Regions from separate parts of the Enterobacter sp. genome, predicted to be linked through region 2. Evidence: predicted binding sites of a transcription regulator. Region 2 holds the regulator's gene; each other region holds the start of a gene.

Region 1 (10,078 bases), on a different contig from region 2:
CGCCAGAGTGACCGCCGATGACCGGAACTTCCACTTCTGTTGGCTGTTTGCCTTTCAGCTCAGCAACAAAGGTGTTGGAACGGATGATATCCAGCGTGGTTACGCCGAACAGTTTGTTTTTGTCGTAAACACCTGCTTTCTTCAGCACTTCTGCCGCGATAGCAACGGTGGTGTTCACCGGGTTAGTGATGATACCGATGCACGCTTTCGGGCACACTTCAGCAATCTGCTGCACCAGGTTTTTCACGATGCCCGCGTTGACATTGAAAAGGTCTGAACGATCCATGCCCGGCTTACGCGCTACGCCTGCAGAAATCAGCACCACGTCGGCACCCTGCAGTGCAGGACGTGCATCTTCACCGGAGAAGCCTTTGATTTTTACAGCAGTTGGGATGTGGCTCAGGTCAACCGCCACGCCTGGGGTTACCGGAGCAATATCGTACAGGGAGAGTTCTGAGCCTGAAGGCAGTTGGGTTTTCAGTAGTAGGGCAAGCGCCTGGCCGATACCACCAGCAGCGCCGAGGACTGCGACTTTCATCCTAAACTCCTTATTATGGTTAACTTAAGTATCTGTAAATCCGTTGCGGCGACCATAATTCAGCAAGTAAATAATTACAATTTTCGTAGCTAAAGAATTTGAGGTCACGCGACTTTATCTCTCACCAGAAAACTATCTGACGACAGAGGGCAACGCATTAAGAGGTGGTTACAATACACCCTGCCCCGCCACCAAAACAACATCATTTTGATAACATTTAATTTACTTTTAAGCTTATTTGCGCGGCGTGACCCAGGCATGTTTTCTGATAACGAAATCTGATAAAATCACTCCCTTTCATAACATTATTTCAGCCTGGCGCTGAGTAGATAATTTGCATAAAAATTCATCCACATGCATAATAATGTTGTTTCTATCGTCATATTCCGGGTGACTTATGCGAAGCTCGTCTAAGCAAGAAGAATTAGTTAAGGCGTTTAAGGCGCTACTTAAAGAAGAGAAATTCAGTTCTCAGGGAGAAATTGTTCAGGCGCTGCAGGAACAAGGCTTCGATAATATCAATCAGTCGAAAGTCTCCCGCATGTTAACGAAATTTGGCGCGGTGCGTACCCGTAACGCCAAGATGGAGATGGTCTATTGCCTGCCAGCAGAACTTGGCGTGCCGACCACCTCCAGCCCGCTCAAAAATCTGGTTCTGGATATCGATCATAACGACGCCGTAGTGGTGATCCACACAAGCCCCGGCGCCGCACAGCTGATTGCCCGCATGCTGGACTCGCTGGGTAAAACGGAGGGTATCCTCGGGACTATCGCCGGCGATGACACCATCTTTACCACACCGGCTAGCGGTTTTTCCGTGAAAGATCTCCACGAAGCGATTCTGGTTCTGTTCGAACAGGAACTCTAATCCCCTCTCCCCGTAGCGCCGCTGCGGGGATCGTTCTGCTTCCGCTGCGTTCTCCCCTCTTTTCTACTGCCCTTCACTTTGACAAATAGTGCTTTTTACCACTCATTAACATTCACATGGTGAATGCTAAATCAAAGAATCGCACAAAAAATCAAAAGTTGATATCCATATGATTTCATTAGCTATCACCAACAAAAACGTGCAAAAAACACCCAATATTATGCAATTTGGTTATAAAAAAAGGACTGGTTAACACGTAATAACAATAGAAATCATTAGTCTGGTATTAATTTTTACCGTTATTAGTGTATACTTGATTTTGTGATGAGGGTCACGAAACAAGACCCCACTAAAAAATTCGACGAGGTAAGAATCATGAAAATCAAATCAACTGTAGCGGCTCTGAGCGTCCTGTCTGTCCTGTCATTCGGTGCTTTCGCGGCTGACTCTATTAATGCTGACCAGGCGCAATCCCGTCAGGCCATCGGTACGGTTTCTGTCGGCGCGGTCGGCACATCGCCAATGGACATGCATGAGATGCTGAACAAAAAAGCGGAAGAACAGGGTGCATCATCCTATCGCATCATCGAAGCGCGTTCTGGCGACCACTGGCACGCCACCGCTGAGCTCTACAAATAAGTTTTAGTAATAGCTGAAAACGTAAATATCCACTCAACGGCACCAGGCATAAAAATAGCGGTTCAACCCTTCTCGCCGTTGAGTAAAAACCCTATTCAGGAGTAAAGACTATGAAAACCAAATTGATCATCGCAACCCTCGGTCTGGCATCCGTTCTCTCTTTCGGCGCAAGTGCAGCCGTACAGCAGGTGAATGCCGACCAGGCACAAAATCTACAGCGTATGGGCAGCGTCTCCGTGACGTCTGTCACTGGCTCACCGATGGATATCCGTCACGAACTGGCCGCCAAAGCTGAAAAAGCAGGTGCCAGCAGCTATCGCGTCACCGAACTGAATCAGGGTGACCACTGGCATGCAACTGCAGAACTGTATAAATAAACCCTCGTCGTATCTCATCATACGACTTGCCCCTGGCCTCATGGTCAGGGGCTTTTTTCATTCAATGCCGCGCGTTAAAGCGCAACTGCCCTTCAAGCTCTTCTTCCGCTTCATCGAACAGCAATATCAGCGCGCCAAAACGTCTTCGCAGCTTATCGGGCAAATGGATAAACTCAATCTCCAGCGGGAGCGGCAACAGACTGCCGGTGACCACGTCCCAAAGCGTATCCAGATTCGTCACGCTTTCCCTTTCAAGATCAAACACCCGGATAAATTCCCGGTAGAAGTCTTCCTGACTGTCGATCTCGTCAAAATCAAACGTATAGGTTTTCATTGCCAGCCACCCAGTCCAGGCGAGCGGCAGCTGCCGCCCTGTCTATTATAATCCCCCAATATGCAGGGTTTTAACTTCCAGATACTCTTCCAGTCCCAGCACGGAGCCTTCTCGTCCAAGACCTGACTCTTTTACGCCGCCAAAAGGCCCGAGCTCCGTGGAGACGGCGCACTCGTTAATGCCAATCATCCCGCTCTCGATGGCCTGTGAAACGCGGAAGACCCGTGAGAGATTCTGGGTATAAAAGTAAGCCGCCAGCCCATAAGGCGTATTGTTGGCGCGCTGGATGACCTCATCCTCCGAGGTGAAACGAAAGCACGCCGCCACCGGGCCAAACGTCTCTTCTTCTGCCAGCTTCATGCCTTCATGGCAGTCGCCCAATACGGTTGGCATCCAGAAATTCCCGCCAAGCGGATGGGGCTTACCTCCTGCCAGTACGGTTGCGCCCCGGGCAACGGCGTCGTCGACATGCTCACGCACTTTGTTCACCGCAGAAGGTTCAATCAGCGGCCCGACGACCACCCCCTCCTCAAGACCATTACCCACCTTCAGCGCATTCACCGCATCGGCGAGTTTATTCACAAATTTGTCGTAGACGGTTTCCTGAATATAAAAACGGTTCACGCTGACGCAGACCTGCCCGGCATTGCGAAACTTGTTGGCGATCGCGCCCTTAACCGCTGCGTCGATGTCCGCATCCTCAAAAACGATATACGGGGCATTTCCGCCCAGCTCCATCGAGACTTTCTTCATGGTTTCGGCTGCGTTACGCACCAGCGTTTTGCCGACGGAGGTTGAGCCGGTAAAGGAGATTTTACGCACGTCGCGGCTTGCCATAATCGCATCGCTGATTTCATGCGTATTCCCGGCAACGGCGTTGAGAACGCCGTCGGGCACACCGGCCTGTTTCGCCAGAGTAAGCAGCGCAAAGGCGCTGAGCGGCGTGTTGTTGGCCGGTTTAATAACTCCGGTACATCCGGCCGCCAGCGCCGGGCCTAACTTGCGGGTGAGCATGGCCATTGGGAAGTTCCACGGCGTAATCGCAGCGGCCACACCAATGGGTTCACGGGTCGCCAGAATGCGTGAGCCAGGTTTGATCGGTGGAATAATTTCACCATTCGCGCGTTTAGCCTCTTCGGCAAACCACTGGATAAAGCTGGCGGCGTACTCCACTTCGCCCTCCGCTTCTTTCAGGGGTTTGCCCTGTTCGGTGGTCATTAACCGCCCGAGCCAGCTTTTATTCTCAATAATCAATTCATACCAGCGGTATAGAATCGCCGAGCGTTCTTTCGCGGTTTTGGCACGCCATGCCGGGAAGGCTTTGGTGGCCGCTGCGATAGCCTCTTCGGTTTGTGATTTACCCGCTTTGGCAACTTTCGCGATGACTTCCCCGGTAGCGGGGTTAAACACATCGAAGGTCGTATCCAGCGTTTTCCAGATTCCGTTGACCAGATAGCCGGTCTGAAAAAGGATGTGGTCCTGAAGCGCCTGGGTCGTCATGTGTCCTCCCTTTCTGAAATGTAAGAACGTGCTGGAATAAGTATAGCCACAAAAAAACCGACGCTTTTGGCGTCGGTTTTTTTACTTCAGTCAGTTATCCGTGAGGGCATTCTGGTAGCGATGCAGCATAAACACTAGCCTTCCTACCGGCTCGGTCACCTGAGGCGGCGCTTCCCAGTGCTTGAGCTTTTCCTGATAGACATCGAGCTCTTCAAGCAGCTGCGTAAAGTAACGACGCCGTTTGTCATCGCTGCCAGCGGAAAGCACATGATCGGCGGTACGACGTAACTGGCGGTGGAAGGCCGACAGATCGTCGTTGATCGGCACGGGCGCGTTACGCAAACGCTGGTGCGCGATGATCAGGGTTAACGCCAGGCGGAATTTCGCGATGTCGCCCGGGAACTTGTTCAGCAGTAAAAACAGCTGCTGGTAGAGCGCGGGAAGGTGGTTCTCTTTACGGCGCGCGGTATTGGTTGTCAAAGACGACACGGCAGCCGACACGAACTGGTTCAACAGCACGCGGCCCGTTCTTGCCTGCGAGTTATCCCGCACCAGCAGTATCACCATCATGGCCAGGAAACAGCCCACCAGCTGACCTAACGCACTGTCCAGGAACTGGCTGAAATGGAAGGTCATGGGGTTATCGAGCACGATGATGTTAATCGTACTCGCCAGCGCACCCAGCGATCCCAGGCGCCGCTTTTGCACTTCAATGCCGATAAAGAACGCCATTACCGCCAGGCTAATACAGAGCAGCAGCATGCTCTGCTGCGTCGAAGGGATGATGACCAGGAAATAGAACGCGCCTATCGGCAGGGCGGCAATGGCGCCGTACAGGAAATCGATGGCGACCATACGCGGATTAGGCAGACGCATCGCCAGTGCGGTAACGACGGCAATCATCACCATCGCGCCGTTGCCGGACGTCCAGCCCGTCCACAGCCAGAACAACGTGCCGAGCATACAGGCAAGAGTCGTACGCCAGAAGTTGACCATCGCGTGATGGCGCTCAGCGGATTCCGCCTTGATCACCACTTCGCCCTGCAGTACCTCTTCTTCTGCCGCGCTGATTTTGGTGTTACCAATCACGCCGCGTTTCAGCAGCAGGTAGCGCGTCGCGGCGCCGACCCAGGTGTAGATCGTTACCGGCGTGTCGCGCTCCCCAGTCCAGGCAATCACCCGGCGCATACGCTTAAGCTGCTTATGCACGTCCTGCACGGTTTCCACCGGCTCGGCGAACAGTTCGCGGAACGTATCGGTGACCGCTTCCGGCCGGGTGTTCTGAATCAGATAGGTTTCACATGCCTGGGTAATCAGCGTCAGAGAGACAGTATTGAGGGCTTTAAGGCGACGATTTGCGCGGGCCCAGCGCGAGGACTCCATGTTAAGGTTGCTGCGCATCCCTTCCAGCGCCTGCGTGCGACGAACAAGCCCGCTCCAGGCTTTATCGACCTCTTCGCTGTCGCCGTGTTTAATACACAGCTGCATCAGCTGGTATTGAGCAACGATCAGCGCGTCAAGCTCACGGTCGACTTCCTGCTTGATGGAGCGCGGAGAGAACAGCAGATCCGCGACAATCGCACTCACGATACCAATGACAATCTCGCTGCAGCGCTCAACCGCAAACTGCGGGGCGAGCAGCGGCTCGGACTGAATGGTGATGATAATAATCAGCGCGGTATAGCCCGCCAGCCCCCAGGCGTAGGAGTTCTCCACTTTCACCAGAGACGAGATCCAGGTGCAAAAACCCGCCCAGATACAGCACACCATCAGCATCAGCAGCGGCGTGCGGATCATCAGAATAATAATGGTGAGCGCCGCGAGACAGCCGATGAACGTCCCGATGATACGCAGCATCCCGCGATAGCGGATCGCGCCTGAATAGGGTTCCCCACCCGCGGCAAAGGCCGGACCCGCCGCGACAATAGCAGCCGTCAGCACTGCCCAGCGAGGGGTTTCAAGCTGGAAGTGAAAGCCAACAAACAGCGCCAGCACAATGGCACACGCCAGCTTCACGGCGAAGCGAATGTGCTGGCTGGCGATGGAAAAGATGCCCATAGCGATTAACCAAACTCGCGCAGACGGTGGGCGATTTTACGGAAGAACGAGTCCTGGCTGGCATCCCGATCTTTTTCACCGGTAATCACCACCGTCGCCGTGGTACCCGCAGGCCACAGGTTGCCCTGCTGTTCGTCCAGATGGATACGGACCGGCACGCGCTGGGCCAGACGCACCCACTCGAGGTTGGAATCCACCGTTGCCATCCCTTTGGCATCATTCGAACTGCTGGAGTTAGTCACCCCTGCGGCGACGCTGTCGACAGTTCCTTTAAAGACGCGATTGCTGCCCAGCGGCGTAATTTCTGCCCGGTAGCCCGGGCGTACGCCTTCCAGCTTGGTCTCTTCCATATAGGCGAGTACGTAGAAGGAGTTCTGTTTCACCAGCGCCACGGCGGTTGAGCCACGGGTAATGAATTCCCCGGCATAGACGTTAAGGTTGGTCACCCAGCCATCGGACGGCGCGCGGATCACGGTACGCTCGAGATCGAGCTTCGCCAGATCGCGCGTTGCCTGCGCTTTCGCCAGCTGGTGCAGCACGGTTTGCAGCACGTTGTTGGACTGGTCAATCTCTTCACGGGACATTGCCTGAACGCCAAGCTGGTTACGGCGGCCAGCCTCGCGGCGTTTCTCCGCAGCCAGCGCCTGGTAATAGGCCACGTCCGCTTCCGCCTCTTCCAGCGCTTTCTGGTAACGAGGCTGGTCGATGGTGAACAGGACCTGATCTTTTTTCACCAGTTGGTTATCGTGAACGTTGACGGCCGTAATAAGACCGGCCACGTCAGGAGCGATTGCCACCACATCGGCGCTGAAGCGTGCATCACGCGTCCACGGTGATTCAGTGTAATAGACCCAGGCGCGGAAAATAGCGATGAAGGCGAGGATAACCAGCGCCATGGTGATGGCAGTGCGGGAGATTTTTCTTGTTAGCGTTTTCACATCAACCTCAGACAAACATGCGCGATATCAGGTAAAACAGGCAGCAATACAGCGCGGTATTGAACAATGCAGGGTGCCAGACGAAATCGTAGATCCCGGTAGGGACCAGCACCTTGCGCACCAGCCAGAAGATCGCCAGTGATAAAAGAAGCTCGAAAAATATCGGTGGGAAGGACAGACCGAACACCACGATAACGGGAAACAGACTCATGTTGACCTTGATTAGAGAGAGTGCAGGCTTCAGAATTTTTTTAGCGCGCGCCATCGCAGGAGAGCAAGAAACGCCGGGCGAGAATGGCGCAGCCGTTATGTAATAAATAATATATTAACGTAACTGTTATGCTGTTATCTATAATATGTGATCTAAATCACTTTTAAGCCAGAGTGAACAATGGAACGTTTAAAACGCATGTCGGTCTTCGCCAAAGTGGTTGAACTGGGCTCCTTTACCGCCGCTGCACGCCAGCTTCAGATGAGCGTCTCATCCATCAGCCAGACGGTGTCCAAACTGGAAGATGAGCTTCAGGTCAAGCTGCTCAACCGTAGCACCCGCAGCATTGGCCTGACGGAAGCGGGCAAAATTTACTATCAGGGCTGTCGCCGTATGCTGCTGGAAGTGCAGGATGTTCACGAACAGCTCTACGCCTTCAACAACACCCCCATCGGCACGCTGCGCATCGGGTGTTCTTCAACTATGGCACAAAATGTTCTCGCTGCCATGACGGCGGATATGCTGAAAGAGTATCCCGGGCTTACCGTTAATCTGGTGACGGGTATCCCGGCACCGGACCTGATTGCCGACGGTCTGGACGTGGTGATCCGCGTCGGCGCGCTGCAGGATTCCAGCCTGTTCTCGCGTCGGCTGGGCAGCATGCCGATGGTCGTCTGCGCTTCCAAGAGCTATCTGGCCCAGTACGGTGTTCCGGAGAAACCCGCCGATCTCACCAACCACTCGTGGCTGGAATACAGCGTGCGGCCCGACAATGAATTTGAGCTGATTGCCCCGGAAGGGATCTCCACCAAACTGCTGCCGGAAGGGCGATTTGTCACTAACGATCCGATGACCATTTCGCGCTGGCTGGTGGCCGGCGCCGGGATTGCCTACGTGCCGTTAATGTGGGTGATCAACGAGATCAACAGCGGCGTGCTTGAGATCCTCTTCCCGCGCTACCAGTCCGATCCGCGTCCGGTGTACGCCCTGTATACCGAAAAAGACAAACTCCCGCTAAAGGTGCAGGTGTGTATTAACTATCTGACCGAGTATTTTGTGGACGTAGCAGAGCTGTTTCAGGGGATGCGGGGAAGAAGGAAAGAATAGGTTTTGTAATTCGAGACACCTCTCCCGGTTTGGGAGAGGGTTAGAGTGACGGGAAAACTTACGCCGTGCCGCCCACCGTCAGGTTGTCCACTTTCAGCGTTGGCTGGCCCACGCCAACCGGCAGGCTCTGGCCCTCTTTACCGCAGACGCCCACGCCGTTATCCAGTTTCAGATCGTTACCGACCATCGAGATCTGCTGCATGGCTTCAATACCGGAGCCAATCAGCGTCGCACCTTTCACCGCTTTGGTCACTTTGCCCTTCTCGATCAGGTACGCTTCTGAAGTAGAGAAGACAAACTTACCGGAGGTAATGTCCACCTGGCCGCCGCCAAAGTTAGGCGCAAAGATACCGTAATCTACGGATTCGATAATCTCCTGCGGCGTGGATTTACCCGGCAGCATGTAGGTATTGGTCATACGCGGCATCGGCAGATGCGCGTAAGATTCACGGCGTCCGTTGCCCGTCGGCGCGACGCCCATCAGGCGCGCGTTGAGTTTGTCCTGCATGTAGCCTTTCAGCACGCCATTTTCGATCAGCACGTTGTACTGGCCGGGCGTACCTTCATCGTCGATAGCCACCGAGCCGCGACGGTCAAGCATGGTGCCGTCATCCACCACGGTGCACAGTTCAGAGGAGACAAGCTGCCCGATCTGACCGCTGAAGACCGACGTCCCGCGACGGTTAAAGTCGCCTTCCAGGCCGTGGCCTACCGCCTCGTGCAGCAGCACGCCCGGCCAGCCAGCACCCAGTACCACCGGGAATGAGCCCGCCGGCGCCGCGACGGCATTCAGATTCACCAGCGCCATGCGCACGGCTTCTTTTGCCCACGCGTCAGCGCGCGCTTCACCGTCAACGTCGCCCAGGAACCAGTCATAGCCGAAACGACCGCCGCCACCGCTTGAGCCGCGCTCGCGCTTACCATCATCGTCGACCTGCACGCTGATGGAGAGACGTACCAGCGGGCGAACGTCTGCCGCCAGAGTGCCGTCCGTTGCCGCCACCAGAATCAGTTCATACACACCGCTCAGGCTGGCTGAAACTTCCTGCACGCGTTTATCCGCCGCACGGGCGACTTTGTCCACGCGACGCAGGATATCCAGCTTCTCTTCACGGCTCATGCTTTGCAGAGGATCGATGCTGGTATAGAGCGCAGAGTGCTGCACTTCTCCAAGGGTTTTCACGCGACCATCGCCGGTATCACGCACAATGGTACGCGCGGCCTGCGCGCTCTGCTCAAGTGCAGCCAGGCTAATCTGATCGGCATAGGCAAAACCGGTTTTCTCGCCGCTGACGGCGCGGACGCCGACGCCCTGGTCGATGTTGTAAGAGCCATCTTTAATGATGCTGTCTTCTAAAACCCAGGATTCGTGATAGCTCGACTGGAAATAAAGGTCGCCGTAGTCGAGACGGCGTTCGGTCAGTTGACCAAGAATGGAGAACAGGTCCTGATGATTCAGGCCGTTCGCTGCGAGCAAATGTTCACTTACCAGGTTCAGACTCATCGTA
Region 2 (10,078 bases):
TGACGGACTGCCTGCAAACCCAGGCGAAGACCAAATCCAGCCTTGAAGAGTGTGAGATAGCGTGGCTCGACGCGCAGGAACAGCTGGAAGCGATGCTGCAGGCTGACTGACCTGTTTACCCCGTTTTAAGAACAGAATCCGTACCGGGTTCGGAAATCCAGCTTAAACGGGGTACAATTCGGAAAGTATCGTAAATTTCCGACAAGAATCAGCATCGCGCTTATGACCCAAATCATTCCATCAGACTTCGACATTGCGGCCGAAGACAGCACTGAGTTCGTGCCTATGCGCGGCGTGGCCAATCCCCATTTGCAGACCATGCTGCCACGACTGATCCGCCGCAAGGTTCAGTTCACCCCGCACTGGCAACGGCTTGACCTGCCAGACGGTGATTTTCTGGATCTCGCCTGGAGCGAAGCGCCGGAACAGGCTCGCCATAAGCCGCGTCTGGTGGTCTTTCACGGTCTGGAAGGCAGCCTGCACAGCCCGTATGCCCATGGGCTAATTGAAGCGGCAAAAGCGCGCGGCTGGCTCGGCGTGGTGATGCATTTTCGCGGCTGTAGCGGCGAACCGAATCGTCAGAAACGCATTTATCACTCGGGTGAAACAGAAGACGGGACGTGGTTTTTACACTGGCTGCGGGAAAATTATGGCACCGTGCCAACGGCCGCCGTGGGCTACTCGCTGGGCGGCAATATGCTGGCCTGTCTGCTGGCCAAAGAGGGCGAAAGCGTGCCGCTGGAGGCCGCCGTCATTGTCTCCGCGCCGTTTATGCTCGAGCAGTGCAGCTACCATATGGATAAAGGCTTCTCCCGCGTCTACCAGCGTTACCTCCTCAACCTCCTGAAGGCCAACGCGGCACGTAAACTGAAGGCCTACCCGGATACCCTGCCGGTCAGCCTGCGCCAGCTGAAAAAGGTACGCCGCATTCGCGAGTTCGACGACCTGATCACCGCGAAAATTCACGGCTTCGCCGATGCGATTGACTATTATCGTCAGTGCAGCGCCATGCCGCTGCTCAGCAAGATCACGCAGCCAACGCTGATTATTCATGCCAAAGATGACCCGTTTATGGATCATCACTCGATTCCCGCGCAGGAATTCCTGCCCGACAACGTTCACTATCAGTTGACCGAGCACGGCGGCCACGTCGGGTTTATCGGCGGCACGCTGCGCCGCCCGAAAATGTGGCTTGAGGCGCGTATTCCTGACTGGCTAACCCCTTATCTTGACGGTGCAAAATGATTATTCCCTGGCAGGATCTGGCTCCCGAAACGCTCGATAATCTGATTGAAAGCTTTGTATTACGCGAAGGCACCGATTATGGTGAACAGGAACGCTCGCTTGAGCAAAAGGTCAACGATGTAAAGCGCCAGCTGAAAAGCGGCGACGTGGTGCTGGTGTGGTCAGAACTGCATGAGACGGTCAATATCATGCCCCGCAACGCGTTTCACGGCTGATCTTCCACCCTTTTCAGTCAGGGAGTTGCTATGTCTGCCAGACATCCGGTTATTGCCGTTACGGGATCGAGTGGTGCGGGAACCACCACCACAAGCCTCGCATTTCGCAAGATTTTCGCCCAGCTGAATCTCCGTGCGGCGGAGGTCGAGGGCGACAGCTTTCACCGCTACACGCGTCCGGAAATGGACATGGCCATCCGTAAGGCGCGCGATCTGGGTAAACACATCAGCTACTTCGGCCCGGAGGCCAACGACTTCGGCCTGCTGGAACAAACCTTTATCGAGTACGGTCAGAGCGGCAAAGGGCAGTCCCGCAAGTATCTGCATACCTATGATGAAGCCGTTCCCTGGAATCAGGTGCCGGGAACTTTTACCCCATGGCAACCGCTGCCGGAACCCACTGACGTCCTGTTTTACGAAGGATTACACGGCGGCGTGGTCACCCCGCAACACGACGTGGCGCGCCACGTGGACCTGCTGGTCGGTGTGGTCCCTATCGTGAACCTGGAGTGGATCCAGAAGCTGACGCGCGACATGAGCGAACGTGGCCATTCGCGAGAGGCGGTAATGGACTCGGTGGTACGCTCCATGGAAGATTACATCAACTTCCTGACGCCGCAGTTCTCCCGCACCCATATCAACTTCCAGCGCGTGCCGACGGTGGATACCTCCAACCCGTTTGCCGCCAAAAGTATCCCATCCCTGGATGAGAGCTTTGTGGTGATTCATTTCCGCAATCTCGAAGGCATTGATTACCCCTGGCTACTGGCCATGCTGCAGGGCTCGTTTATTTCGCACATGAATACACTGGTCGTACCGGGCGGAAAAATGGGGCTGGCGATGGAGCTCATCATGACGCCGCTGGTGGAGCGACTGATGGAAGGGAAACAGATTGCGTGAGCATGTTCCCTCTCCCTGTGGGAGAGGGTTAGGGTGAGGGCATCAACACGCACGATGCCCCATCAATCAAGCCTCGATCACTTCATACGAATGCGTGATTTTTACCGCTTTCTCCAGCATTAACGCTACAGAGCAGTACTTCTCCGCAGACAGGTCCACCGCACGTGAAACCGCCGCATCTTTCAGTTCTTTACCCGTGACCACAAAGTGCAGGTTAATATGAGTGAACAGACGTGGCGCCTCTTCACGACGTTCTGAGGTGAGTTTAACCTCACAATCCGTCACGTCATGACGACCTTTTTGCAGAATCGACACCACGTCAATGGCGCTGCATCCGCCTGCCGCCATCAGCACCATTTCCATTGGGCTTGGCGCTTTATCGCCGGAGTTACCGTCCATTAAAATCTGGTGCCCTGACGCGGACTCGCCCAGGAACGTTAAACCTTCAACCCATTTCACGCGCGCTTGCATATTCTTAAACTCCAACGTTGCATTTTTGGTGACAGATTACGCGTGCGTTACATTTCTCGCAATGGAAGGCGACCTGCATCATGCTGAAGCGAGACACCAGGAGACACGCGGCGAAAGCTATGCTAAAACACTCTGGATGCTACAGTAATACATTGACGTTACACATGTATGCAGAGGACATCAAACTTTACTGGCTGCGAAACGTTACGGTAGCCGACTTCCCAGGGTATGGGTAAGAATTCGATTGCAACCCCAGAGTCCGGATGCATCTGATGACTCTGGTGACAGCTTATAACAGAGGATAACAGCGCATGGTGCTTGGCAAACCGCAAACAGACCCGACTCTCGAATGGTTCTTGTCTCATTGCCACATTCATAAGTACCCATCTAAGAGCACGCTGATTCACCAGGGTGAAAAAGCGGAAACGTTGTATTACATCGTTAAAGGCTCGGTGGCAGTGCTGATCAAAGATGAAGAAGGGAAAGAGATGATCCTTTCTTATCTGAACCAGGGCGATTTCATCGGTGAACTGGGCCTGTTTGAAGAGGGCCAGGAACGTAGCGCCTGGGTTCGAGCAAAGACAGCATGTGAAGTGGCTGAAATTTCTTACAAGAAGTTCCGTCAGCTGATTCAGGTTAACCCTGACATCCTGATGCGTCTTTCTTCCCAGATGGCGCGCCGTCTGCAGGTCACCTCAGAGAAAGTGGGTAACCTCGCCTTCCTGGACGTTACCGGCCGTATCGCGCAGACCCTGCTGAACCTGGCGAAACAGCCAGACGCCATGACCCACCCGGACGGCATGCAAATTAAAATTACCCGTCAGGAAATTGGTCAGATCGTCGGTTGCTCCCGTGAAACAGTGGGCCGTATCCTGAAAATGCTGGAAGATCAAAACCTGATCTCCGCCCACGGTAAAACCATCGTGGTCTACGGAACGCGTTAATTCCGCTTAAACGGCGTGCCATCGCCAGGTGTCACGCCGTTTTTGTCTCTATTCCCCATGTGGCGCAGGCTGATCTATCACCCGGAAGTTAACTACGCACTGCGACAAACGCTGGTGTTGTGTCTTCCTGTGGCCATAGGTCTGATCCTCGGACATCTTCAGCAGGGCCTGCTGTTTTCCCTCGTGCCCGCCTGCTGCAACATCGCCGGTCTGGACACGCCGCATAAGCGCTTTTTCAAACGCCTGATCGTTGGCGGCTGCCTGTTTGCGGGCTGTAGCCTCGCCGTACAGCTTTTACTGGCTCGTGATATCCCGCTGCCGCTGATCCTGACCGTGCTGGCGATGACCCTCGGCGTCACGGCGGAAATCAGTTCGCTGCACGCTCGCCTGCTTCCCGCGTCGCTGATTGCGGCCATCTTCACGCTGAGTCTCGCCGGGAATATGCCGGTGTGGGAGCCGCTGCTGATCTACGCTCTGGGGACGCTGTGGTACGGGCTGTTTAACTGGTTTTGGTTCTGGCTGTGGCGGGAACAGCCGCTGCGCGAATCCCTGAGCCTGCTCTATGTGCAGCTTGCGGATTACTGCGAGGCCAAATACACCCTGCTCACTCAGCATACCGATCCGGAAAAATCCTTACCGCCGCTGCTGACGCGCCAGCAGAAGGTGGTGGATCTCATAAGCCAGTGCTATCAGCAGCTACACATGCTCACCGCCAACAAGAATCACGAATACAAACGGCTGCTGCGCACCTTCCAGGTCGGGCTCGATCTGCAGGAACATATCTCCGTTAGCCTTCATCATCCGCAGGAGGTGCAAAAGCTGGTCGAGCGCAGCCACGCCGAAGCGGTGATCCGCTGGAACGCGCAGTCCGTCTCCGCACGCCTGCGGGTGCTGGCCGATGATATTCTCTATCACCGCTACCCCACGCGCTTTAACATGGATAAACAGCTCGGCGCGCTGGAGAAAATCGCCCGCCAGCATCCGGATAACCCGGTCGGACAGTTTGCCGCCTGGCACTTCAGCCGCATCGCCCGGGTGTTGCGCACCCAGCGTCCGCTTTATCCACGAGACCTGATGGCGGATAAGCAAAAACGGCTGCCGTTATTGCCCGCGCTCAAAAGCTATCTTTCTTTTAAATCTTCCGCCCTGCGCAACGCCGCAAGGATTAGCGTGATGCTCAGTACCGCCAGCCTGATGGGCATGGCGCTGCATCTGCCGAAGCCCTACTGGATCTTAATGACCGTGCTGTTTGTCACCCAGAACGGCTACGGTGCCACGCGGGTGCGTATTCTGCACCGGGCGGGCGGCACCATGGCCGGACTGATCATTGCGGGCGTGACGCTGCACTTCCACGTGCCGGAAGGCTATACCCTTGCAGGGATGCTGGCGATCACGCTGGTGAGCTATCTAATTATCCGCAAAAACTACGGCTGGGCGATGGTGGGCTTTACGGTGACGGCGGTATATACCCTGCAGCTGCTTACGCTCAATGGCGAACAGTTTATTGTCGCCAGGCTGATTGATACTCTGATCGGCTGCCTGATTGCCTTTGGCGGCATGGTCTGGCTCTGGCCGCAATGGCAGAGCGGGCTGCTGAGACAGAACGCCCACGACGCGCTGGAGGCCGACCAGCAGGCCATTCGCCTGATCCTGAGCGACGACCCGCAGCCGTCCCCGCTGGCGTATCAGCGCATGAAGGTCAACCAGGCGCACAACGCCCTTTTCAACTCGCTCAACCAGGCGATGCAGGAGCCAGGCTTTAACTCGCACTATCTTGCCGATATGAAGCTCTGGGTGACGCACAGCCAGTTTATCGTCGAGCACATTAACGCCATGACCACGCTGGCGCGCGAGCACACGATGCTGACGCCGGACCTGGCGCAGCGCTATCTGCAGTCATGTGAAATTGCGTTGCAGAGGTGCCAGCAGCGCCTGGAGTATGACGCGCCGGGCGAGTCGGGAGACTCAAACATTCTGGAAGCGCCGGAGACGTTGACCCACGGGCCAATGAGCACGCTGGAGCAGCACTTGCAGCGCGTGCTGGGGCATCTGAACACCATGCACACCATTTCGTCGGTGGCATGGCGTCAGCGTCCGCATCACGGCATTTGGTTAACGCGCCGGTTGAAACGAACCGAATATTAGCCTTTAACGATCTTCGCAACCGCCGCGGCAAAGCGGGTTAACCCGTCTTCAATATCCTTATCCTCCACCACCAGCGACGGCGCAAAGCGCATCACGTCCGGCCCGGCGTTGAGCACCATCACCCCTTCGCGAGCGGCGGCGTGCAGAAAGTCGCGCGCGCGGCCCTTGTACCGCGGCTTCAGCTCGGCGCCAATCAGCAGCCCCATCCCGCGGATCTTGCTGAACACGTCGTACTGCTCATCAATCTTTTTCAGGTGCTTCACAAACAGCTCGCGCTTCGCGCTAACGCCGTTCAACACCTTTGGCGTGTTGATGATGTCGAATGCGGCACCCGCCACGGCGCTGGCCAGCGGGTTACCGCCGTAGGTGGAGCCGTGAGAACCGACGTGGAACGCAGAGGCGATCTCCTGTGTCGTCAGTACCGCACTCACCGGGAAACCACCGCCAAGCGCTTTGGCACTGGTCAGAATATCCGGCGTCACGCCGTAGTGCATATAAGCGAACAGATCGCCGGTACGCCCCATCCCGCACTGCACTTCATCAAAGACCAGCAGCGCCTGATGCTCGTCGCACAGCGCGCGCAGCCCTTTCAGGAATTCCGGGGTTGCCGCAGTCACGCCGCCTTCACCCTGGATCGGCTCGACAACAACTGCGCAGGTGTGGTCGTCCATCACCGCTTTCACCGCGTGCAGATCGTTAAACGGCACGTGGACGATATCGGCCGGTTTTGGGCCAAACCCGTCGGAATACTTCGGCTGGCCGCCAACAGAGACGGTAAAGAAGGAGCGTCCGTGGAAGGCGTTGTGGAAGGCGATGATTTTGGTTTTATACGGGCTGTGGCGCGTTGTCGCGTAGTAGCGCGCCAGCTTAAAGGCAGTTTCGTTGGCTTCAGTGCCAGAGTTCATAAACAGCACGCGTTCCGCGAAGGTCGCATCAATGATCTTGCGGCCCAGGCGCAGCGCCGGTTCGTTGGTGAACACGTTGCTGGTGTGCCACAGGGTTTCGCCCTGGGTTTTCAGCGCCTCCACCAGCGCGGGATGGCAATGACCCAGCGCCGTGACCGCAATACCACCCGCGAAATCCACATACTCTTTACCCTGCTGATCCCAGACGCGGCTGCCTTTTCCCTTCACCGGGATAAATTCAGCCGGTGCATAAATCGGCAGGATCACTTCATCAAATGTCGCGCGGGTAATTGCTGGTTGTTCAGTTGCCATGTCATGACCATCCATTTTATGTCACAGTGATTGTGAAAATATAATCACAAAATATGCATAAAAAATCACAGCAAGGCAACAGATATTCAGCGATGGAGGAAATTTGCCAGCAGCGCGTGCCCCTGCTCGCTGAGGATACTTTCCGGGTGGAACTGCACGCCTTCGAGATCCCATTCGCGGTGGCGAATCCCCATGATCTCCTGCGTATCGCTCCAGGCGGTCACCTCAAAGCAGTCGGGCAGCGTCGACGGGTCAATGACCAGGGAATGGTAGCGCGTCACGGTTAACGGATTATTGAGCCCCGTAAACACCCCGGTGCCGGCGTGGGTGACCGGAGAGGTTTTACCGTGCATCACTTTCACGGCGCGCACGATGGTGGCACCAAACGCCTGGGCAATTGCCTGATGCCCCAGGCAGACGCCCAGGATTGGCAGCTTGCCGGCATAGTGCTGGATAACCTCCAGCGAAATACCCGATTCCGACGGAGTGCAGGGGCCGGGTGAAATCACTATTTTCTGCGGCGCCAGCGTCTCGATATCGGCGAGAGCGATCTCGTCGTTACGGCGGACAACCACCTCTGCACCCAGTTCACAAAAATACTGGTAAAGGTTCCAGGTGAAGGAATCGTAGTTATCAATCAGCAGAATCATGGCGGCTCCCGAAAAAAATGCCGCCCTATTCTACTCAGATTCCCGCGCTTCGCTCACTACTTTGGCAAAGATTGCGTTTAACGCGGTTAAATCTCCCGTTGCGCCACTTCGGTTAGCCGCAACCCACTGCTCGGGGTCGATATCACGCCAGTCCAGCGAGTAGCCCGCGTGGAGCGACAGCTGCTCAAAGAAAACGCGTTGGGCAATACCGTTGCCACGCATAAACGGATGCAGCATGTTGATTTCGCAGTAGTAGTGGCTAACTCTGTCAACAAACGCAGCTTTCTCAAGACCCACAAGATACTTTTCGCTTTCCAGCGCCGCCATCAGCTCGTTCCCCATCTTTTCGATGTACTCAAAATGGCAGAAGGGAATGTCACCTTTAAAAATATCCTCGGTACGGAGCTCACCTGCCCGCTTCATCTCACTGCGGTACAGATGACGATGAATAAGGCACAGATGGGGTAGCCCGGGCGCGGAAGGCCCAAGCTCCAGCGTCTCAATATGGGGTTCTGAGGGACCATTACCTTTTTCAAGGAGACAACTGGCCTGTAAATTGACGTTACGCTGCTGTTCCCAGAGACGGGATTTTTGCTTGTCGGTGAGTTTTTTCACTTAACGCCTCCCTGAATAGTCCGTTTGCCACAAGTATAAGCAGCAAAACGCGCTTTCGCAGGGAGGGCTACATAACGCGGGCCGGAGAAGCCCGCGCTCAGAAGAGTTACGGCAGAACTTTGGCGGAGAGGATAACCACTGGTTTTGACGGGACATTCTGATACGGACCGACGTCGTGAGTAGGCACCTGAGAAATCTTGTCAGCCACGTCCATCCCTTTCACGATTTTACCAAAGACCGCATAGCCAAAGTCGCGCTGACCGTGGTCGAGGAAGGCGTTATCCGCTACGTTGAGGAAGAACTGGCTGGTCGCGCTGTCTTTGTCCGCGGTACGCGCCATTGAGATGGTGCCGCGCTTGTTCAGCAGGCCGTTGTCCGCTTCGTTTTTAATTGGCGGGTTTGGCTGTTTCTGCTGCATTTGCTCGTTGAAACCGCCACCCTGAATCATGAAGCCTGGGATCACGCGGTGGAATGTGGTGTTGTTGTAGAAACCGCTGTTCACATAGTCGAGGAAGTTTTTCACGGAAACAGGGGCTTTCTGGCTATTCAGTTCCAGCTCAATATTCCCGGCGGAGGTGGTCAGCAGAACGTGAGGGTCCCCTTTTGCTGCCAGCGCAGCAGGGGAAACGGCAGAAAGAGCAAACACAGCTGCGACAGCCGCCAGTGTTGATTTGAGCATGAGAATTCCTTAACAAAGCGCAGTATAAAAAGCGAATGGCTTGATTCTAAAGAGCAGTATGAACGGAGACCAGCCTTTTACCTAATTTTACGAAGTTGAAACAATTATTACTACGCAAACGATTGGTTATGCCGCCAATTAATGTGATTTAGATCACACTAAAACCTGCAATGACACATTCATTGCCCTTAAAAGATGGGAATAGATCACTTTAACGACTAAAATCTGCCCGCTCTCAGCGCCCCCTGGGCGCTTTTCTTTTTCTGAACAGGCCAGACATGACTAACAGCAATCGCATCAAGCTCACATGGATCAGCTTCTTCTCCTACGCCCTGACCGGCGCGTTGGTGATCGTCACCGGGATGGTGATGGGGAATATCGCAGACTACTTCCATCTGCCCGTTTCCAGCATGAGTAACACCTTCACCTTCCTCAACGCGGGGATCCTGATCTCTATCTTCCTGAATGCCTGGCTGATGGAAATCGTCCCGCTGAAAACCCAGTTACGCTTTGGCTTTGTACTGATGGTCGCCGCCGTGGCGGGTCTGATGCTAAGCCACAGCATCGCCCTGTTCTCCGCCGCCATGTTCGTTCTCGGTCTGGTCAGCGGGATCACTATGTCGATTGGTACGTTCCTGATTACCCATATGTATGAAGGCCGCCAGCGCGGCGCGCGTCTGCTGTTTACCGACTCCTTCTTCAGCATGGCCGGGATGATTTTCCCAATGGTCGCGGCCGTTCTGCTGGCCCGCAGCATTGAGTGGTACTGGGTCTATGCCTGCATTGGTCTGGTCTACGTGGCGATCTTTATTCTGACCTTCGGCTGCGAGTTCCCGGTGCTGGGCAAAAAAGCGCAAACCACTGCAAAACCCGTCGCGAAAGAGAAATGGGGTATCGGCGTACTGTTCCTCTCCATCGCCGCCCTGTGCTACATCCTGGGCCAGCTGGGCTTTATCTCCTGGGTACCGGAATACGCCAAAGGTCTGGGTATGAGCCT
Region 3 (10,078 bases), on a different contig from region 2:
ATCCGGTGCGATGGCCGGTACCGTGCTGAACGATGCCAACAACCAGGCGAAAGCCACCTTCGATCTGGCGAAAAACCTCGCCGATGGCAAAGGCGCGGCAGATGGCACCAACTGGAAAATTGACAACAAAATTGTTCGCGTACCTTACGTGGGCGTAGACCAGTCCAACCTGGCTGAGTTTATCGGTAAATAAGTTAGCGGTACTGTCTCCACTGGGCGCAATTCGTTGCGCCCTTTTATAACGCGATATGCGAGGCCAACAAGGTATAATTATGGTCAGCACAACAACTCAGTCATCCGGTGAATACCTGTTGGAAATGAGCGGTATCAACAAGTCATTTCCCGGTGTTAAGGCACTCGATAATGTTAATTTAAAAGTTCGTCCTCACTCTATTCATGCCTTAATGGGGGAGAACGGTGCGGGTAAATCAACATTATTAAAATGTCTTTTTGGGATCTATCAAAAAGATTCTGGCAGCATTCTTTTTCAGGGGAAAGAGATCGATTTCCATTCAGCGAAAGAAGCACTGGAAAACGGTATCTCGATGGTTCACCAGGAATTAAACCTGGTGCTGCAGCGTTCAGTTATGGATAACATGTGGTTGGGACGTTATCCAACCAAAGGTGTCTTTGTCGATCAGGACAAAATGTATCGCGACACCAAGGCGATTTTCGACGAGCTGGATATTGATATCGATCCGCGTGCCCGCGTGGGAACATTATCCGTCTCCCAGATGCAGATGATCGAAATCGCCAAAGCGTTCTCCTATGATGCGAAAATCGTTATCATGGATGAACCGACATCGTCATTAACGGAAAAAGAGGTTAACCACCTTTTTACCATTATTCGTAAGCTAAAAGATCGCGGCTGCGGCATTGTGTACATCTCCCACAAAATGGAAGAGATCTTCCAGCTGTGCGATGAGATCACCATCCTGCGCGACGGTCAGTGGATTGCCACGCAGCCGCTGGAAGGGCTGGACATGGACAAGATCATCGCCATGATGGTCGGCCGTTCCCTGAACCAGCGCTTCCCTGACAAAGAAAACAAGCCGGGTGAAGTGATTCTGGAAGTGCGCAACCTGACCTCGTTACGTCAGCCGTCTATACGCGATGTCTCCTTCGACCTGCATAAAGGTGAAATCCTGGGGATTGCCGGCCTGGTCGGGGCAAAACGTACCGATATCGTGGAAACCCTGTTCGGTATCCGTGAGAAAGCCGAAGGCACTATTACGCTGCACGGTAAGAAAATTAACAACCACAACGCCAACGAAGCTATTAATAATGGTTTCGCGCTGGTGACGGAAGAGCGTCGTTCGACCGGTATTTATGCTTATCTGGATATTAACTTTAACTCGTTAATTTCTAACATTCGCAATTACAAAAACAAAGTCGGGCTGCTGGATAACTCCCGCATGAAAAGCGATACCCAATGGGTGATTGACTCCATGCGCGTGAAAACGCCAGGCCATCGCACCCAAATTGGTTCGCTGTCAGGCGGTAACCAGCAGAAAGTGATTATCGGCCGTTGGTTATTAACCCAGCCAGAAATTCTGATGCTGGATGAACCTACCCGCGGTATTGACGTCGGCGCGAAGTTTGAAATTTATCAGCTGATTGCCGAGCTGGCGAAAAAGAATAAAGGGATCATTATTATTTCTTCCGAAATGCCGGAATTGTTAGGGATCACGGATCGTATTCTGGTTATGAGCAATGGTCTCGTCGCCGGTATTGTTGACACCAAAACGACAACGCAAAACGAAATTTTGCGTCTTGCGTCTTTGCACCTTTAAGATCAGGGGCTCCTCATGAGTGCGTTAAATAAAAAAAGTTTTCTCACTTACCTGAAAGAAGGCGGTATTTACGTTGTTCTTTTAGTCTTGCTGGCAATCATCATTTTCCAGGACCCTACGTTCTTAAGCCTGCTGAACCTGAGTAACATTCTGACCCAGTCCTCCGTGCGTATTATCATTGCGCTGGGCGTGGCGGGCCTGATCGTGACCCAGGGGACGGACCTTTCTGCCGGTCGCCAGGTGGGTCTGGCGGCGGTTATCGCGGCAACCCTGCTGCAGTCGATGGAAAACGCTAACAAGGTCTTCCCGGAAATGGCCACCATGCCGATTTTCGTGGTGATCCTGATTGTCTGCGCCATCGGTGCGGTGATTGGTCTGATCAACGGAATTATCATCGCCTACCTGAACGTGACGCCGTTTATCACCACCCTGGGTACGATGATCATCGTTTACGGTATCAACTCCCTGTACTACGACTTCGTCGGTGCTTCGCCAATCTCGGGCTTTGACAGCGGCTTCTCGACCTTTACGCAAGGGTTTATTGCGCTTGGCAGCTTCCGCCTGTCGTACATCACCTTCTATGCGCTGATTGCGGTGGCCTTCGTCTGGATCCTGTGGAACAAAACGCGCTTCGGCAAAAACATCTTCGCCATCGGCGGTAACCCGGAAGCGGCGAAAGTCTCCGGCGTTAACGTAGCCCTGAACCTGCTCATCATCTATGCCCTGTCCGGCGTGTTCTACGCCTTCGGCGGGATGCTGGAAGCGGGCCGTATCGGCTCTGCTACCAACAACCTCGGCTTCATGTATGAGCTGGATGCGATCGCAGCCTGCGTGGTGGGCGGCGTCTCCTTCAGCGGCGGTGTGGGTACGGTACTGGGCGTGGTGACCGGTGTGATCATTTTCACCGTCATCAACTACGGGTTGACCTATATCGGCGTGAACCCGTACTGGCAGTACATCATCAAGGGCGCCATCATTATCTTCGCGGTTGCGCTGGATTCACTGAAGTACGCCCGTAAGAAGTAATCGTCTCTCTCCATACCCGGCCCGCTCACCGAGCGGGCTTTTTTTATGCTCTATGCCAGATGGGACTCCTCTCGGGTCACAATGCGCTCAAACCAGTCGAGTTCAGAGAGCTTGCAGGCGACCCACTGTTCGGAAAAGGCATCGCCCAGGCTGTCGGTGAGATACTGACAGCGGGCAAAGGCCTCAATCGCCTCCTGCTGGAACAGCGGCAGTTCCGGTTGGTCGTGCTGCGGTTCAGGGAGATCCCCCTCGTCGATATGTTCCAGCCCGTACAGCATGCCGGTCAGGATAGTGGCCGCCACCAGATACGGATTCGCATCGGCCCCGGCCAGCCGGTACTCGATACGACGGTTACTCTCATCCGAGCAGGGAATACGCAGGGCGGCGGAGCGGGTGTTATAGCCCCAGGAGTTAAAGACGGGTTCCGTCAGGCTTTTACGCAGGCGACGAAACGCGTTGACGCCTGGCGCAAGAATGGCGACGGATGCGGGCATCAGCGCCAGCTGGCCCGCGACGCACAAACGTATCATGCTGTTAAGCGCGTTCACCGGGGAAGCAAAGACGTTTTCGCCGTGACGATTGTTCAGGCTGAAATGGAAGTGCAAACCGCTGCCGGCCAGCTGGCTGAAAGGCTTAGCCATAAAGTTGGCCTGCAGACCGTGCTTTTCAGCAACGTAACGGGTCAGGCGACGAAGCGCCAGCACGTTATCGCAGACCTCAACGACGCGATGGCTGTGCTTCAGGTTTAATTCGTACTGTCCGGACTCGGCTTCCGCCACGACCCCTGACAGCGGGATGCGCTGCAGGTGGGCCAGCTGTTCCAGCTCGTCAAACAGCGCCGCATGCGCCGACGAGGTATCCATATGAAAACAGCCCTGATTTTGCGGATCGCGATCGTTATGTCCCGTCAGATAGAACTCAATTTCAGGTGCAATAACCGGGAAGAGGTCGTGCTGGTGGAAGCGGGCCAGTACGTTCTGCAGTATCACGCGCGGCTCAAGCGGGCAGGGGTTATCGTCGCTGTCCTTCATCGTCAGCATGATCTGCGCGGCGTGCTCCGGATCCTGCGGACAGGGGCGCAGGGAGCCGGCGACCGGGACGCACAGCCGGTCGGGTTCATCATAAAGCGGCGCGGCAATTTTTCCTTTCTGATCCATCGAGTAGACGGAAAGGGGAAAATAACAGCCTTTTTCCAGGGGCAGCATGCTCTCTACCGAGAGGCGCTTGCCGCGCATCGTGCCGTTGATATCGTTCAGATAAACGTCAACATGTTTCGTTTGCGGGTAGCGTTCCAGGTAATCGGCCACTTCCACGGCAACGTTGTGCTGCAGGGCGTCAATTTTTTCATCCAGCCAGAGACCAGAATTAAGTGCGCCAGGGAGTGATAAACCGGGAAAGTTAAAGTAGGGGCGGAGACTTTTAAGGAAAAACGTATTCATTATCGAGTTCATAGTCATTCTTCAATGAAGCCGTAGCGGCAGTGAACTCAGCTTAAAAGAGCAGACGTAAAGGGGAGATAAAAAGCGTCAGGCCGGCCGTAAAGAAAGTATAAAGGCGGTCCCGTTATTTCTCTTTTTTTTGCATATCGAGCAGCTGCTCGGGCGTGACGGCCGGGTAACCCTGCGCGTCTTCCGGCACTGCGTGCATCGCCGGAATCGGCACCAGAGGGCCTAAAAAGCGCGGTTCGCGTTTGAAGATATACAGATCGGCCAGGGCACCAAAGCGGGCGCCGAACTCGCGCACGCGCACGCTCATCATATCTTTTGGCGACGGCACCGCGTAGCACTGCGCCTGAATGCCCATATGCAGGGCGATAAACAGCGCGCGCTCGCAGTGGAAGCGCTGGGTGATGATGATGAAGTCGTTGGTGTCGAAGACTTTGCGCGTGCGCACGATGGAGTCCAGGGTGCGGAACCCGGCGTAGTCGAGCACGATATCGGCCGGATCCACGCCCGCGGCAATCAGGTCCTTACGCATCGTCACCGGTTCATTGTAGCTTTGCAGGGCGTTATCGCCGCTCAGCAGCAGGTAGTTCACCTTGCCGCTGTTGTAGGCGTTCAGCGCGCCCTGGATGCGGTAACGATAATACTGATTGATTACGCCTGTGCGGTAATACTTGGCGGTGCCGAGCACCACGCCAACCTGACGATACGGCAGGTCCTGCAGGTCATCAAAGATGTAGGGGGCGGTTTTCCAGCTCATCCAGCGGTCGAGCCCCAGCACGATCAACAGCAGTATGCCGACCAGGACAGACAGGCTGTAAAAAACGCGCTTTAACATGCAGATGGCTCGTACCGAAGGTGAAATTTAACTCAGGCTACTTTACCCGCCTGGTTAGCGCAAGAAACAGCGACTCAACTGAGGGGTTTTTCAGCAAACGGGCGGGCATTTTTGCCCGCCGGAAGGATTACGCCAGCAGTACGCGGTCGATCGTCGTGCAGCCCAGCGCTTTGAGCGTTGCGGCGGTGGCATCCCACTGGATCAGCGGCGCATCGGCAATCTCAGCCAGAATGGCGCGCTGAATGTCCGGATAATCATAGCCGTTCAGGCTCAGCAGGTTAAGCGCGCCCTGCAGCGGTGGCAGGGTTGGGTTAAACGCGGCGTTTTCCGCATAGCTGCCGGTGAAGATTCGGCCATCACGGCACTGCAACGCTACGCCGCTCGGGGACTTGCTGTATGGCGTGTGACTTTTATTCGCCGCGCGAATCGCTGCCTGACTCAGGTCATCGCCGGACAGGGCGTAACCGTGGTCCTGATCGTCCATCAGCAGCGTTTTGATCTCCAGATCTTTCGGACCAAATGCGTCAGGCAGATAATCGCCCAGCGTGTGCGGCGCGCGGCCCGGCAGATTGATGCGCAGCTGCAGCCCGCTGTTCAGCTCGTTCATAAACTGACGGCAGTGGCCGCACGGAGTGTAGTTAACGGTAATGGCGCTCAGCGCTTTTTCACCGCGCAGCCAGGCGTGGCTGATGGCGCTCTGCTCGGCGTGAACCGTTTGCTGCATGGTCGCGCCCAGGAACTCCATGTTGCCGCCGAAGTACCAGGTACCGCTGACGCCGCGCGCAATGGCCCCGACGTTGAAGTGGGAGAGATCGGCCCGCGCGCAGGCGGCAGCCAGGGGTAGCAGTGCGAAAGCCAGCGCGTCTTCGTCCAGTCCCGTTGCCTGTTTCAGCATCGTGACCTGCTCCGCGGTCAGCAGGGCGGGGAAGTGTGCATCTGCCAGAACGGGAGCCAGGGCTGACTGCAAATTCTCTGCAAGCTGGGCGAAAGCAGCTTGAAAACGTGGGTGCATGGCGTTTGCCTCATAAAGGTTAATGGATCGGTAGTTTACGGAGCCGCCAGGGCTTTATATGTGATCCACTTCTCATTATGTATGCAACTTATGAAAGCAAAATGAAATTTGCGCGACGCATCGCAAATTTTAGCCCATCACCGCCAGAATCAGCGGGAAAATGAACGGGGCCAGCAGGGAGGTGATAATTCCGCAGATCACCAGCGCCAGCGAGCTAAACGCCCCTTCCTGATAATCCAGCTCCGCGCAGCGGGCAGTGCCCAGGGCGTGGGAAGCTGTCCCCATCGACAGACCTCGTGCCGCTTTAGTATGAATGCGCATCCCGTTCAGCAGGCTGTGGCCAAACACCGCGCCGAGAATACCGACGAAAATGACGCACATCGCGCTAATGGCCGGGATCCCGCCGAGGCTACCCCCAACCGCCATCGCGATAGGCGTGGTCACAGATTTAGGCAGAATAGAGGCGGCAATCTGCGGCGAGGCCCCCATCAACAGCGCCACCGACGTACCGGTGATCATCGCCACCAGGCTGCCGACAAAGCAGATGGTAATGATGGATTTCCAGCGGGCGCGGATCTGGTGCAGCTGCTCGTATAAAGGAAAGGCGAGCGCCACAACGGCGGGCTGCAGCAGGTCGTTTAAAATTTTGCTGCCGGCAAAGTAGCGTTCGTAAGAAATGCCGGTGAGCAGCAGGAACGGAATAATCACCACCATTGCCACCAGCAGCGGGTTCAGCAACGGCATTTTAAAACGTGCGGCAAGCTTGCGCGCGGCAAAGAACACCGCCAGGGTTAACGGCAGCGACCACCAGATATTGGCCATCATTTTTTTGTTTTCTCCCCGACCACGTTACGTTCGCCATGCACCAGATGCGAACTCCAGCTCACCACCAGGAAAACCACCAGCGTACTCACCGAGCAGGAGACAACAATCGGGCCGAACTGGGCCTTGAGCAAATCAAAATACTGCATGACCCCGACGCCGATAGGCACGAAAAGCAGCGCCATATAGCGAATGAGGACGAAGCAGCCGGGATTGACCCACTTTGCAGGCAGGATTTGCAGCGCCAGCAACACAAAGAGGATCAGCATGCCGATAATGCTGCCGGGAATGGTGATGGGCAGCAGCGACGCGATGAAAATCCCGGCATACAGACAGGCGTAAATCAGGACGAATGCGCGCAGATATTGCCAGATAATGTTCAATGTTTTGCTCATGGTGATAGTCCTTGCTGAAACGCATTCATCATACAATTAAACTTAAAAATGTGCCACGGATCACATCATGAATTTTGAGCATACCAGACATTCCGGAATGGAACGTCCGGTATCATCTTACTGGTGCAGGCAATAGTTTAGAGGAAAGGAATTGCACTGGCGAAGTAACGCGCCAGAGAAGGCATCAGCGTCAGGCGGTCAGTTTATCGAGAAAAGAAAACAGCACCTGGTTCATTTCGCGATAATCATGCGAGCGGAGTTTTTCCGCCGTTTCGACAAAACGGAATTCACCCGCGCGGCGGAGGTCACTCTGCGAATGCTCAATCAGCAACTCTACCACCTCCGGCGTCAGCTCCATATGGCACTGGAAACCGTAAACCCGTTCGCTGTATTGCACGATCTGGCGGGGACAGCCCTCGCTGTAAGCGAGCACCTTAGCCTGTGGCGTCAACCCAGGCATATCGTTATGCCAGTGACCGACGTTCAATTCGTGGCCAAAATCCGCAAACAGCGGGTTCGCCTTGCCTGCATCGGTGAGCCTGACGGGAAATTTGCCGATCTCTTTTTCCGGGCTATGGCTAAACGCTGCCCCCAGCGCTTCGCCGATAAGCTGCGAGCCAAGACAAACGCCTATCACCGTTTTACCTGCCTCTATCGCGCGGCTGATGAGTGCCTTCTCCGCCTGTGCATCGAACCAGGGGCATTCCTCAGGCGTGGTAGCGGGGGACTGCGGGCCTCCCATGATGATAAGCAGGTCCGTGGTCCCCGGCTCCTCGGGTAAAGGATCGCCCTGATAAACTCTGGTGTAGCTCAGAGTATGGCCGCGGCTTTTACCCCAGATTTCATAGGCGCCCGGCGCTTCGAAATGTTCATGAATGATAAAATGAATGTGCATTGCGTCTCTCTCCGGTTACGTGTACAAGCAGTATCATAAGTGGAAGGGAGGAATGTGAAATGCCAACCGTTATCGATAAAACGCCAATTCATGACGATGACATCGGATGGTCCAGAGGGGCTATTAGCTATACGCGCGGCGAAGTGGATCCGCCTCACCAGCATTCACAGGGACAGCTTTTGTTTGCCATCAAAGGGGTGATGCTGGTCGAAACCGGCAATAAGCGTTGGGTCATACCGCCGCAGCGCGCGCTGTGGATCCCTCCCTTTCAGGAACACACCTATAGCGTGTTATCCGCAACGGAGCTCCGCGCGGTCTGGTTTAGCCCCACGCTGATATCGCAATGCGGATCTTTTAAACGGAAAGAAGAGGTTCACGTCATTATGGCAACAGCGTTGTTCAAAGAGCTGATTGCCGGGCTGTTCAGCGCGGAATACCGGCCAGCCAGTCAGCGCAGCATGGCCGTTTTGCTGCTCGATATTCTCAGTGAAGCTCAGCAAATCTCGGCCGAATTACCGATGCCCGTGGATGAGCGCTTACATCGCGTTGCCTGTGACATCATTGCCAGCAATCTCTGGGATGTTTCTATGGAAAGGCTGGCGGAACAGGCCGCTATGTCTGAACGCACATTCTCACGCGCGTTTATCAAAGATACCGGCTTTAGCTTCCGGGCCTGGCGACAGCGCGCAAGGATCTGTGCCTCGCTGGACCTGCTCGCCAACGGATACCCGGTTAAGCAGGTGGCCTGGATGCTGGGGTTTTCAGGGCAGGCGGCATTTGCGGCGGCGTTTCGCGCCGTTGTCGGGGCAACTCCGGCTGACTTTCTCCCTGAACAGAAGCGCTTCCCAGCGATATAGAGAGCGGCTACTATAGCGCGTCTTTTTTCACAGGTACTGCTATGCGTGTTTTACTGGCCCCAATGGAAGGCGTGCTCGACTCCCTCGTGCGCGAGCTTCTGACCGAGGTGAACGACTACGATCTCTGCGTGACGGAATTTCTGCGCGTGGTCGATATGCTGTTGCCGGTAAAATCCTTCTACCGTCTATGCCCCGAGCTGCACAACCAGAGCCGGACCTCTTCCGGTACGCTGGTGCGTATTCAACTGCTCGGCCAGTATCCTGAATGGCTGGCGGAAAACGCCGCCCGCGCGGTTGAGCTGGGCTCTTACGGGGTGGATCTCAACTGCGGCTGTCCGTCGAAGCTGGTGAACGGCAGCGGCGGCGGGGCGACCTTGCTGAAAGATCCTGAGCTGATTTATCGCGGCGCGAAAGCCATGCGTGAGGCAGTGCCCGCGCATTTGCCGGTGACGGTTAAGGTGCGCCTGGGATGGGACAGCGACGCGCGGCAGTTTGAAATCGCCGATGCGGTGCAGCAGGCCGGAGCCACCGAGCTGGTGGTGCATGGCCGCACCAAAGAAGACGGCTACAAAGCCGAGCGCATAAACTGGCATGCGATCGGCGAGATCCGCAAACGCCTCTCTATTCCGGTGATCGCTAACGGCGAAATCTGGGACTACGAGAGCGCGCAGGCCTGTCTGCAGGCCACCGGCTGCGATGCGGTAATGATCGGTCGCGGCGCCCTGAACGTCCCTAACCTCAGCCGGGTGGTGAAATATAACGAACCGCGAATGCCGTGGGCAGACGTCGTCACGCTGCTGCAAAAATACAGCCGTCTGGAAAAGCAGGGCGATACCGGTTTGTATCACGTCGCGCGAATTAAGCAGTGGCTGAGTTATTTACGCAAAGAGTACGATGAAGCGCTGGGGTTATTTCAGGAGATTCGTACTTTACAGACGTCGGCTGATATTGCCCGGGTAATTCAGTCGAAATAATAAGCGTTAAATTGCTCACACTTT

Evidence for each region. The regulator CRP, encoded in region 2, controls carbon source genes, mostly activating them, when cyclic AMP is high. The targets are predictions, from matches to a motif close to ATGTGANNNNNNTCACAT.
Region 1: aaeR (HTH-type transcriptional activator AaeR) is a predicted target of CRP. The motif match lies at 7,609-7,626, and genes of this name have one in related genera.
Region 3: cdd (cytidine deaminase) is a predicted target of CRP. The motif match lies at 6,170-6,187, and genes of this name have one in related genera.

The regions. Positions count from the first base shown of each region.
Region 1 covers NZ_CDRQYH010000008.1:34,827-44,904, reverse strand. The annotation lists gene mdh (malate dehydrogenase) at 1-538, opposite strand, end outside; gene argR (transcriptional regulator ArgR) at 936-1,406, shown strand; gene yhcN (peroxide/acid stress response protein YhcN) at 1,782-2,045, shown strand; gene yhcN (peroxide/acid stress response protein YhcN) at 2,156-2,422, shown strand; gene ACWYRJ_RS04465 (barstar family protein) at 2,484-2,756, opposite strand; gene ACWYRJ_RS04460 (NAD-dependent succinate-semialdehyde dehydrogenase) at 2,802-4,256, opposite strand; gene aaeB (p-hydroxybenzoic acid efflux pump subunit AaeB) at 4,347-6,314, opposite strand; gene aaeA (p-hydroxybenzoic acid efflux pump subunit AaeA) at 6,320-7,252, opposite strand; gene aaeX (p-hydroxybenzoic acid efflux pump operon protein AaeX) at 7,260-7,463, opposite strand; gene aaeR (HTH-type transcriptional activator AaeR) at 7,644-8,570, shown strand; gene tldD (metalloprotease TldD) at 8,629-10,074, opposite strand.
Region 2 covers NZ_CDRQYH010000005.1:90,249-100,326, reverse strand. The annotation lists gene ACWYRJ_RS03265 (ABC transporter ATP-binding protein) at 1-110, shown strand, start outside; gene ACWYRJ_RS03260 (hydrolase) at 223-1,245, shown strand; gene ACWYRJ_RS03255 (YheU family protein) at 1,242-1,460, shown strand; gene ACWYRJ_RS03250 (phosphoribulokinase) at 1,491-2,360, shown strand; gene ACWYRJ_RS03245 (OsmC family protein) at 2,427-2,831, opposite strand; gene crp (cAMP-activated global transcriptional regulator CRP) at 3,143-3,775, shown strand; gene ACWYRJ_RS03235 (YccS/YhfK family putative transporter) at 3,833-5,920, shown strand; gene argD (bifunctional acetylornithine/succinyldiaminopimelate transaminase) at 5,917-7,137, opposite strand; gene pabA (aminodeoxychorismate synthase component 2) at 7,224-7,787, opposite strand; gene ACWYRJ_RS03220 (putative adenosine monophosphate-protein transferase Fic) at 7,818-8,402, opposite strand; gene ppiA (peptidylprolyl isomerase A) at 8,509-9,081, opposite strand; gene tsgA (MFS transporter TsgA) at 9,360-10,078, shown strand, end outside.
Region 3 covers NZ_CDRQYH010000063.1:4,169-14,246, forward strand. The annotation lists gene mglB (galactose/glucose ABC transporter substrate-binding protein MglB) at 1-193, shown strand, start outside; gene mglA (galactose/methyl galactoside ABC transporter ATP-binding protein MglA) at 273-1,793, shown strand; gene mglC (galactose/methyl galactoside ABC transporter permease MglC) at 1,809-2,819, shown strand; gene ACWYRJ_RS16515 (glutamine synthetase family protein) at 2,870-4,258, opposite strand; gene sanA (outer membrane permeability protein SanA) at 4,383-5,099, opposite strand; gene cdd (cytidine deaminase) at 5,227-6,111, opposite strand; gene ACWYRJ_RS16530 (CidB/LrgB family autolysis modulator) at 6,241-6,936, opposite strand; gene ACWYRJ_RS16535 (CidA/LrgA family protein) at 6,933-7,328, opposite strand; gene ACWYRJ_RS16540 (type 1 glutamine amidotransferase) at 7,519-8,223, opposite strand; gene ACWYRJ_RS16545 (AraC family transcriptional regulator) at 8,283-9,080, shown strand; gene dusC (tRNA dihydrouridine(16) synthase DusC) at 9,122-10,054, shown strand.